2 regions of the Blastococcus colisei genome follow, and region 1 is predicted to be linked to the other one. Evidence: riboswitches for the same ligand, from Rfam matches in the RefSeq annotation. Region 1 holds a riboswitch; the other holds the start of a gene.
What was found. Region 1 has a riboswitch for cyclic di-AMP ahead of FHU33_RS07665 (C40 family peptidase). Riboswitches for the same ligand answer to the same signal wherever they lie in the genome.
Positions count from the first base shown of each region.

Region 1 (5,221 bases):
TCAGCGACCGGAAGCTCGGACGCGCCGCCCGCGCCCGCGCCAGCGCCGCCGCCGGCTACGCCATCACCCTGGCCAGCGCCTACCTCGGCGGCGTGCTCTCCTACCGCTACCGGCTCGACACCGACCACTCCGACCGCAGCAACGAACCCCGCCGCTTCGTCCCCGTCGCCGACGAGTCCGAGCTCGTCGACGGGCAGCCGGTCGGCGTCGACGTCGACGGCGTGCCCCTGGTGCTCGTCGCCACCGACGGCGCGGTGCGCGCTGTCGGTGGCCGCTGTCCGCACATGGGCGGCCCGCTGGGGGAGGGGTGGCTGCACCGCGGGGAGCTGGTCTGCCCGTGGCACGGCTCGCGCTTCCACCTCGACACCGGCGAGCCCGCACAGGGACCGTCCACCGCCCCGCTGCCCTGCTACGAGACGCGGACCCGCGACGGCCGGGTCGAGGTGCGCCGCCGGGCGCGCTGGCGCACACCCACCGCGATCACGTCCGTCGAGGAGGCATCGCGATGAAGGCCGACGAGGTGCTGATCGCCCACCACGACATGCTGCGGGGACTGCTCCGCGACCTCACCCGGACCACCGACGCGGAGACCGGCCGGAGGGAGGAGCTCCGCGACCGGCTCCTGCGCGAACTGGAGATCCACACCCAGATCGAGGACGAGCTGTTCTACCCGGCCGTCCGCGACGTCTCCCCGTTGCTGTCGCTCGCCCATGCCGAGCACCGGCAGATCGACGACCAGCTGGCCACCGTCATGCGGACCGCCCCCGACGACCCCGAGTTCGTTCCCGAGGTCCGCATGCTCGAGTCGACCCTCCGCCACCACACCATGGAGGAAGAGGAGCGGATGTTCCCGCAGGCGCAGGCCCTCGGCGCTGACCGCCTCGAGGAGCTCGGAAGCCAGCTGCAGGAACGGCAGCGGGAGCTGGCCCGCTCCGGTGCCATGCGGCTGATCATCCGGCTCAAGCGCGCGACGCTCCGCCTCGTGTAGGACGTCGGTGCCCCGGCCGCACGCGGACGACCGGGGCACCGCGCAGAGACCAGGTCAGACGACGCGGCGAGCGGTGTTGTAGCCCCACATCGAGTCGACCGGCACGACCGAGACCGGGTTCCCGTAGGTCGAGGAGTGCACCATCTGCCCGTTGCCGATGTACATGCCGACGTGGCCGACCGGGTCGTAGAAGAAGATCAGGTCACCGGGCTGCAGGTTCGCCCGGTCCACGTAGACCCCCGCCGTCGACTGCGCCCGCGAGGTCCGCGGGATGGACACGCCGGCCGCCTGGTACGCCGAGTAGGTGAGCCCCGAGCAGTCGTAGGCGTCCGGGCCGGTGCCGCCCCACGCGTACGGCTTGCCCTGCTGGGCCAGCGCCGTGTCGACGGCGACCTGTGCGGCGTGGGTCGGCGCCGCCACCGGGGCGGCAGCCACCGGCGCCGATGCGGCGACGGTGGGGGTGCCCGCGTCCGCCGAGGCGGTGAGGGGAGTGAGCGCGAGCCCCGCGCCCGTGAAGAGGGCGAGCGCCGCCCCGCGGAAGGAGCGGCGGGTGATCGTGGACGTGCGGATGGTCGTCATGGACGACGGGTTCTCCTGTTCTCCATCAACCGCCTACCGAGTTAGCTGACGGGTTCGGGCGGGGAGATCGCCCGGCGCGACCGGCGGGGCCGGTCGCGCTTCACCCCAAGGACTGCGGTGGGTCCCCGGTCCGGGCGCCGGATGGATCCGGTGCCCGGTTCGGCGGTGCCCGGACGGGTGTCACCAGTGCGGTGACGACGGGGCCTCGGCCGGACGGCGACGACGCTAGGTCCGTCATCGAGACGTCACAAAGCGACGGAATCGCGACGACGCGGCCGGGAGCGGTCGTCGCCCGGGGAGACCTCGATGCGCAACTCGCGAACCGACCTCCGTCGACGCGACGGGCCTTGACGGCCGGCGGCGGCATTCGACACGGAACGCGATCGACCGCTTACTTCCGCCGCGGCGGCGTGGCGGCACACACCGTCGTCGATCACGTGCCCGATGGCCGCCGTGCGTCGATCGGATGACGGGCGCGTCGACCGTCGTCCTCCGGGCGTGCTCCGGTGGCCGACGATGACCATGGTCGTGCGCTACGACGACGGGCGGGTGGATAGCTTCGGGGCCACCGCCCGATCGAGTGCGAAGGGCACGTCCACGGTTGGTCGGCCGTTCCTCGGGGCACCGGGGACAGCAGTCAACAACGAGGAGGCGAACATGGCAGGCATGATCAGGAAGCTCATCGCGTCCGGTGTCGCGGCGAAGGTCATCCAGGAGGCCAAGAAGCCGCACAACCAGGCGAAGATCAAGAAGTTCATCTCGGATTTCCAGAACAAGAACAACAAGGGTGGCAACCGCCGCACCCGCGGCTACTGACCCCGCACGCACGACAGCGCCCCCTCACCGGATCCCGGGTGAGGGGGCGCTGCCGTGCCGGCGGTGGTCAGGGGCGGGGGTTGGTTCGGGTCCAGCCGCGCTCGTCCCGGCGGGCACCCAGCCCCGCCCGGCATCGGCGGCACACGTCCGCGACCTCTTCCGCGTGCCGACCCGACTCCGGTTGGACATCCGCCCAGCTGACGTGCGGGAAGCGGGCCAGCCGCGACCTGCTCAGCGAGAGCCCGCAGACCGTCTCGTTGCGCCCGCGCTCCCAGGCGTGCACCTCACCGGCGGGGTAACGGATGCTGTCGTCCGGGTCCCGCCACTGATTCCCGGCCGCGACCGCCGCATTGCGCACTGCCATGCTGGCCCCCTACCCCGATGGTGGGAGCCCGAGTCCGTCGGCAGCCATCGGGCAGGGCTGACCCGGCAAGGCCCCGGCAGTGTCGGCACGGGGCCGGCATTAGCGTGCCGGGAGTGAAGACGCAGGAGGAGCGCTGGCAGGAGCGGCTCGCCCTGCCCGTCCTCGTCGCCGCGCTCGCGTCGATCCCGGCCATGTTCCTCACCGTCGCGGAGGGCACGCTCCGGACCGCGGGACACGTCGTCGACATCGTCAGCGGCGCGGTCCTCGTCGCCGAGACCGTCATCCTGCTGGTCGTCGCCGGGAACAAGCGCGCCTGGATCCGCGGCCACCTCGGGCTGATCGCGCTCACCCTCGCGGTGATCGTCGCCGTCGTGTTCGCTCTCGGCCCGGCGCAGATCCTGCGGCTGGTCCGCACGGTGGGTGCGCTGCGCATCCTTCGCGCGGGACGCATCGTCAAGGCAGCCCGCAGCGTGAGCGACCGCATGGGTTTCACCGGCCGGCTCGCCCACATCGCCGCCGCCGGTGCCGGACTGCTCGTCGCGGTGTTCGTCGGTGTCGTCCTGGCCGACCCCACGTCCCGCTCCCGCGACCTGCTGACCGCCGTCCTCGGCGACATCGGCACCCCGGTCATCGTCGCGCTGTCCGCGGTGGCCGGACTCGTGCTCGGCGTCGCCACCTACCTGCTGGCCCGCGACCCGGGCAGCGGCCCGGACTCGGAGAACGACGTCCCCCGACGGGCCTGATCCGTGCATGACGCTCGCGTGACGACCCGGGCCGCCGAGGCTTGGGCATGCGCCCGAACGGGCACCGGGCACTGCATGGGAATGCTCAGCAAGATCGCCAAGACAGGCATGGCCAAGAAGGTCGTGGACGAGGCCCGCAAGCCGCAGAACCAGCGCAAGATCAAGGACGCCCTGTCCAGCTTCACCGACAAGCGCAAGGGCGGCACCGAGCGGCACTGACCAGCCGGCCGCAGGACACCGATCGACCCGCGGGAGAAGTGCTCCGATGAGCGAAGGCTCGATGACCGGCCGCCCTTACGGCGGCGCGAACGATCCGACGAAGGACGACGGGCTTCCCGGCGAAGTGCCGGAGGACGACGAGGTCAGGGCTGCGCCGGAGCAGTCGCCACGCGCGGCGAAGGGCGGGATGTCCGACGAGGGCGGCGGCGTGCCCGGCAGCGGTACGTCGCCCAACTCGTCCGGCCCGCCGAACACCGGCAATCTCTAGACGTGGCACACGACGGCCCGCACGCATCTGGCGTGCGGGCCGTCGGTACCTCATGACCGGTATCTGTAGTAGACCGTGGGCGTGCACCGCATCGCCGTCCTCGACGACTACCAGTCCGTCGCCGCCGACTTCTCCGACTGGTCGCGGCTCCCGGAGCCGGCCGAGGTCGTGGAGTTCCACGACTGGGTCGGCGACCCCGATGCGCTGGTCGCGCGTCTGCAGCCCTTCGACGTCGTCGTCGCGATGCGGGAGCGCACGCGATTCCCGCGGGAGGTCCTCGAGCGGCTGCCGAACCTGAAGCTGCTGGTTACCACCGGCATGCGGAACAAGGCCATCGACGTCGCAGCGGCGCAGGAACGGGGCATCACCGTCTGCGGAACCGGCTCGAAGGAGACGTCCACCGCCGAGATGACGTGGGCACTGATCCTCGCCACCCTGCGCAACATCCCGCGGGAGGACGCCGTCATGCGCGCCGGCGGCTGGCAGCAGACCATCGGCGGCGACCTCGCCGACGGCACGCTCGGCGTCGTCGGGCTCGGCCGGATGGGTTCGCAGGTAGCCCGCATCGGCGCCGCCTTCGGCATGGACGTCGTCGCCTGGAGCCAGAACCTCACCGACGAGCGCGCCGCCGAGGTGGGTGCCCGGCGGGTCGAGAAGGACGAGCTGTTCGCCACCGCCGACGTCGTCACCATCCACCTGCTGTGGTCCAAGCGGACCCGCGGCATCATCACCGCCGACGATCTCGGCCTGATGAAGCACACCGCCGTCTTCGTCAACACCAGCCGCGGGCCGATCGTCGACGAGGCGGCCCTGATCGACGTCCTCCGCGACGGCCGGATCGCCGGTGCCGGCATCGACGTCTACGACCAGGAGCCGCTGCCACGTGACCATCCGCTGCGGGAGCTGCGCCGCGCCGTCCTCACCCCGCACCTGGGCTACGTCACCCGCGGTGGCTACGAGATCTACTACCGCGACGCGGTCGAGGACGTCGCCGCCTGGATGACCGGCGATCCGATCCGGGTCCTGGAGTAGCGGATCATCCCGCGTCGCGGCGCAGCAGCGACCAGCCGCCCGCCGCCAGCGCAGCCCCGGACCAGCCGACCAGCAGCGCCGTCGCCCGGGCGGCCGACATGTCGGGCTCCCCGAGCAGCGTCCAGATCGCGCCGGAGCCCGGCAGCAGCTCACCGAGATCGGCCATCCACGCCACACCGAACGCCGGCAGCAGGAACGGCAGCACGAGCTGC
Region 1 is NZ_VFQE01000001.1:1,618,491-1,623,711, forward strand. Features, by position in the region: gene FHU33_RS07655 (Rieske (2Fe-2S) protein) at 1-509, shown strand, start outside; gene FHU33_RS07660 (hemerythrin domain-containing protein) at 506-988, shown strand; gene FHU33_RS07665 (C40 family peptidase) at 1,043-1,567, opposite strand; cyclic di-AMP (ydaO/yuaA leader) riboswitch at 1,583-1,742, opposite strand; gene FHU33_RS07670 (hypothetical protein) at 2,084-2,383, shown strand; gene FHU33_RS07675 (hypothetical protein) at 2,451-2,747, opposite strand; gene FHU33_RS07680 (hypothetical protein) at 2,861-3,490, shown strand; gene FHU33_RS24890 (hypothetical protein) at 3,572-3,709, shown strand; gene FHU33_RS07685 (hypothetical protein) at 3,756-3,977, shown strand; gene FHU33_RS07690 (D-2-hydroxyacid dehydrogenase family protein) at 4,059-5,009, shown strand; gene FHU33_RS07695 (hypothetical protein) at 5,014-5,221, opposite strand, start outside.

Region 2 (5,221 bases), 1.4 Mb from region 1:
GACGGCCCCCCGGGCGAACTCCAGGAAGGCAGGGAGCACCGTGCCGATGCGGGGCGCCGCGGCGACCATCATCGACGTGATGCCGGTCAGGACGCTGATGTAGGGCGGGATCTCCCGGCCCGGGTCGACCAGCGTCTGGAACTCGCCGAGGACGAGCCCGCCGCGGACCTTCACCGCTCCGATCTCGGTGATCGCGCTGTCCTTCGGCGACCCGCCCGTCGTCTCGAGGTCCACCACCACGAACGTGACGTCGGCCAGCGGCGTGCCGAGTTCGTCGATGGTGACCTGCTCGTACCGCTGCGGGTCCTGCCGCAGGGGAACATCGCGGGGGAGAGCGGGGGAGGAGGGCACGGCCGGACGGTAGGTCGCGGTAATGACACTCCTGTGATGCCGCGCCGGGGGCCCGGGCCGTGCCGATGTCGCCCGGGCGGGGGTTCCGGGCCGGTTCGCCTGGCGGCGCGCGGATGATCAGGACACCATCTCCCCCGGTGGGCCGCGCCCGTGGACGAGGGCGGCCCGGACACGTAGAGGTGGTCTGATGCTCCCGCGCTCCGGGCGGCGCACTGGTGGGACTGCGGTTCGGACGGCCTTCGCGGTGGTGGCCGCCGCCGCCCTCGCGGCCGCCGTGACCGCGCCGGCGTCGGCGGCACCCAGCGACCAGCCCGGCGGCACCTCGGCGGTACTGGACAGCCGGGCGCTGGACGAGCTGCAGCAGCGCGCCGCCGAGGTGCAGACCGGGCTCCAGCAGCAGCAGGCCGAGGTGGCCGCCGCGCGGGAGGAGCTGGCGCGGGCCGAGCGGGCCGTCGCGGACGCCGAGGCGGTGGTGTCCGAGGCCGAGAGCGAGCTGGCCGTCCACCAGCGGGCGGTCGCCGCCTACGCGGCGGCGGTCTACCGGGACGGCGGGGCGGTCACCCCGTTGACCCTTCTGCTGTCCGGTGGCGATCCGGGGGACGTCGTGGCGGCGCTGGGATTCCTGGAGGTCGTCGACGGACACGCAGCCCAGGTCATCGGCGTCGCGGCAGGACTCCGGCAGACGGCGCTGGATCAGCAGCAGCGGGCGACGGCCGCGCTGACGCAGGCCCGTGCGCGTGCCGACGCGGTCGCCGGGAAGGTGGCCGAGCTCGAGGCCGCCGCCGACGCGGTCACCGACGAGCTGGACGAGGCCCTCGGCGTCGTCGACCGCCAGCTCGCCCAGCTGCAGCAGGAGCAGCTCGACGTCAACGACCGGACGGCAGCCAACTGGCGGGCCTACGTCGAGCAGCTGACCGCAGCCGGCATCACCCCTCCGCCCGCGGCTGCCCTCCTGGACCCGCCCGCAGGGCTGCCGGCCGGCCTGGTGCCGGTCGGGGCCGTCGACGGTGGTGCCCAGCGCGGCGCGGCCCAGCTGCCCCGGCAGCCCACGTCCCTGCTGGTCCTGCCGGCCGAGACGCTGGGCGCCGTCACCGCGGCGATGGGCGCACTCGGGCGTCCCTACGCCCCTGGAACCGCCGGGCCCGACTCGTGGGACTGCGGATCGCTCGTGCAGTCGGTCTACGGGTCGGCGGGTATCCAGCTGCCCGGCACCCAGGCCGATCTCTTCGCCGCCACCACGCCGGTCGCCCCGGCCGACGTCCTCCCGGGCGACCTGGTCTTCCTGGGCTCCGCCGAGTCGGGACTCGGCCACGTCGGGATCGCGCTGGACCCGAGGACCATGCTGGCCGCCGACGCGCGGGCCGGTGCTGTCGTGGTCCGCACGCTGCCTGCAGACCAGGTCCTCGGCATCGGGCGCCCGGGTCTGGGGCAGCGGGCGCCGGTCGCCGCCCCCGGTCCCACCGGCGGAGCGCTGCGCGTGGAGTGCGGGAACACCGTCTACCCGCCCAGCTACGACGGCACGCGCTCCTGGGGCGGCTATCCCAACGGCCTCATCCCGCCGAGCGCCATGTGCCCGATCGGCGCGGGTGCCCACACACTGCGCTGTGACGCCGCGGCGGCCTACCGGGCGTTGTCGGCCGCGTACGCCGGTGCGTTCGGGACGCCGATCTGCATCACCGACTCCTACCGCACCTATGCCGGCCAGGTGCGCCTCTACGGACAGAAGCCGGCCCTGGCGGCGGTCCCGGGCACCAGCAACCACGGTTGGGGCCTGGCGGTGGACCTCTGCGGCGGGATCGACCGGTTCGGCACGCCGCAGTACGCCTGGATGAAGGCCAACGCCGGCCGGTTCGGCTTCCTCCACCCCGACTGGGCCGAGCCCGGCAACGGGCGCGAGGAGCCCTGGCACTGGGAGTTCGCCGGCACCTGAGTCCCCGGCCGCGCTGGATCCGGCGGAATTGTCGGTGGCCGCTCCTACCGTGCGGATGACTCACGGAGGAGAAAACCATGCTGATCGATTGCGACACCTGCACCGCGCGCCCGACGGGCTGCGCCGACTGCGTCGTCACCGTCCTGCTCGGGGCGCCCCCGGGCTGGCAGAGCAGCGACCCGGTCGTCATCCCGCTCGACGGGCGTCGCGGTGCGGGCACCGACACGGCTGTGGGGGGCATCGCGGCCGAGGACGTCGTCGTACCCCCGGCCGGGGTCGTCGTGGAGTTCGACGACGTCGAGCGCCGGGCCGTCCGTGCCCTCGCCGAGGTCGGTCTGGTGCCGCCGCTGCGTCATCGGGACCCCTCGGGAGAGGCTCGGGACGGCGACTGGAGGACGGGCTGAGGGCGTGTGGACGGAACGGTCCGGTCCATGTCACATCGAGTGCTCGTGCGGCTCTGGCCTGCACTGACAGGCCGGGATGGGGCGCTCGTCACAGGCGTCACAAGATCTTCCGTTTGTCACATGATCGTCACGGTCGTAGGGTCGCCGGGTCCGACCGAGTGGTCGTCACCCGCAGAGGGGTGACCTCGGACGGGCACCGCCTAATCGCCTGACGGCGCCTGCACAGGTGTCGGACGGCGAGCCGGGGACCCACCGCAGTCCTGGGGTGAGTTCTCCTGCTGGGCCGGTTCGCCGGTGCGCAGGAGATAGGGCCAGTCTTCCCAGCCCGAACCCGTCAGCTAACTCGGTAGGCGGTAGTCGAGGAAGAAACGGAGAGCCGCCGCTCGTGGCGACCCCACACGCCGTACTGCCGCACGCCCTTGATCAGTCCGCCACCGTTCGTCCGTCCGCTCCTGGACACGTCGGATGGCTCCGGTCCGGTCTCCTCCTCGGAGTGACCGCGGCCCTGACCTTCACCGTCCTCCCGGGCACCGCGACTGCCGACCCGCGGGACATCACCACCGCTGGGCAGGCCGCTCAGGCCGTCGCCGACGCCGAGCACGAGCTCGAGGTGGTCACCGAGGAACTCAACGAGGCCAAGGTCCAGCTCGAGGCACAGCACGCTGCCGTCGCCAGCGCCGAGCAGGCCGCGGCCGACGCGCAGGCGCAGCTGGACTCCCTCGACGGCCAGGTGCGCCAGCTGGCCCGCTCCGCCTACACCAGCGAGGGCTTCTCCCCGCTGGACGTGCTGCTGACCAGCGACTCGGCCGAGGAGCTGGTGCACCAGCTCGGCACCCTCGATGCCATCGCCGGGCACACCAACCAGCAGCTCGCCGAGGTCGCCGAGGCCGCCGCCGCGGCCGAGCAGGCACAGACCGCCGCGGACGAGGCCACGGCGGAGGCGCAGCGCGCCGTCGACGAGATCGCCGCCCAGCAGGAGGACCTCGAGGCGCAGATCGCCGACTTCCAGCGCCAGTACGCGGCGCTGAGCGCTCCCCAGCAGGAGGAGGTCGCCCGGGCGCACGGTGGCACGGAGGCGCAGCCCGCTCCCAGCGGCGTCGTGGCCCCGAGCGGCGCGGCTCAGGTCGCAGTGGACACGGCGCTCGCCCAGGTCGGCGACGCCTACGTCTGGGGCGCCGGCGGTCCGAACGCGTTCGACTGCTCAGGTCTCACGCAGTACGCCTACTCCGCTGCGGGGGTGAGCCTGCCGCACTCCAGCAGGAGCCAGTCGCAGATGGGCTCCCCGGTGTCCGTCGGTGATCTCCAGCCGGGCGACCTGCTCTTCTACTACGAGCCGACCAGCCACGTGGCGATGTACGTCGGCGGCGGGAAGATGGTCCACGCCTCGACCTCCAGCAAGCCGGTCATGGTGGTGGACTTTAACTCGATGAGCGGCTTCACGCACGCGCGCCGCATCGGCTGACGACCTCGCACCCCACGGCCAGGGCCGGTGACCTCCGCGTGGGGTCGCCGGCCCTCGTCGTCCGGGGATGCCGGGATCCCCGCATAGGATCGGTCGAGTGAGCCGGGTGGGTCGGGAAGGTGCTCGCGCCGCGCTGGCCACCGCGGTGATCCTCGGCATCGCGCTCGCCGCCGTCATCGTCGTTACCACGCCCTGGACGCCGTTGCCCGAACCGGTGGGCGGGCACAGTCCGGTCGACCCCACCGCCGGCCTCTCGCCGGAGCAGGTGGACCGCGCCGAGGCGTTCGCGGCGGCGCTCCGTCCTGCCTCCGTGGCCTCGCTGCTGCTCGGCCTGGCCGTCTCGGCGCTGCTCGGCCTCACCCGGGCCGGCGGCCGGCTGGTGCGGGCGGTCACCGCACCGCTCGGTGGGGGATGGGTCTGGCAGGTGCTGCTCGGCGTCCTCGCGCTCGCCGTCGTGGGGCGGCTGGTCACCCTGCCCCTCTCGGCCTACGGGGAGGTGGTGCGGCAGCGCTACGGGCTGTCCACGCGGAGCTGGGGGCTCTGGCTGCGCGATGTCGGCGTCTCCACGGCGATCGACGCCGGCCTGACCGCCGTGAGCGTGCTCGTGCTGGTGCTGCTGGCCCGACGGCTGCCGAGGACCTGGTGGGCGTGGGCGGGGGCCGGGGCCGCCGCGCTGGTGGTCGTCGGCTCGTTCCTCTGGCCGGTCCTGATGGAGCCGGCCTTCAACCGGTTCGAGCCGCTGGCGGCCGGTCAGTTGCGCAGCGACCTGCTCGAGCTGGCCGAGGAGAACGGGACGCCGGTCGAGGACGTGCTGGTGTCGGACGCCTCCCGGCGTACGACGGCACTGAACGCCTACGTCTCCGGGTTCGGCTCCACCCGCCGGATCGTCCTCTACGACACCGTGCTGGACCGGTTGCCCGACGACCAGGTCGAGTCGATCGTCGCCCACGAGCTGGGGCACGTGGCCACCGACGACGTCCTCGCCGGGACCCTCATGGGGGCGCTCGGAGCGGGAGCCGGCGTGGCGGCGCTGGGCTGGCTGCTCTCGGCACCGCGGCTGCTCCGGCGGGCAGG
Region 2 is NZ_VFQE01000001.1:3,065,623-3,070,843, reverse strand. Features, by position in the region: gene FHU33_RS14565 (DEDD exonuclease domain-containing protein) at 1-351, opposite strand, end outside; gene FHU33_RS14560 (D-alanyl-D-alanine carboxypeptidase family protein) at 539-2,281, shown strand; gene FHU33_RS14555 (hypothetical protein) at 2,359-2,685, shown strand; cyclic di-AMP (ydaO/yuaA leader) riboswitch at 2,873-3,053, shown strand; gene FHU33_RS14550 (C40 family peptidase) at 3,179-4,147, shown strand; gene FHU33_RS14545 (M48 family metallopeptidase) at 4,245-5,221, shown strand, end outside.
Region 2: linked by a shared signal. The riboswitch ahead of FHU33_RS14550 (C40 family peptidase) and the one ahead of FHU33_RS07665 (C40 family peptidase) in region 1 are both predicted to bind cyclic di-AMP.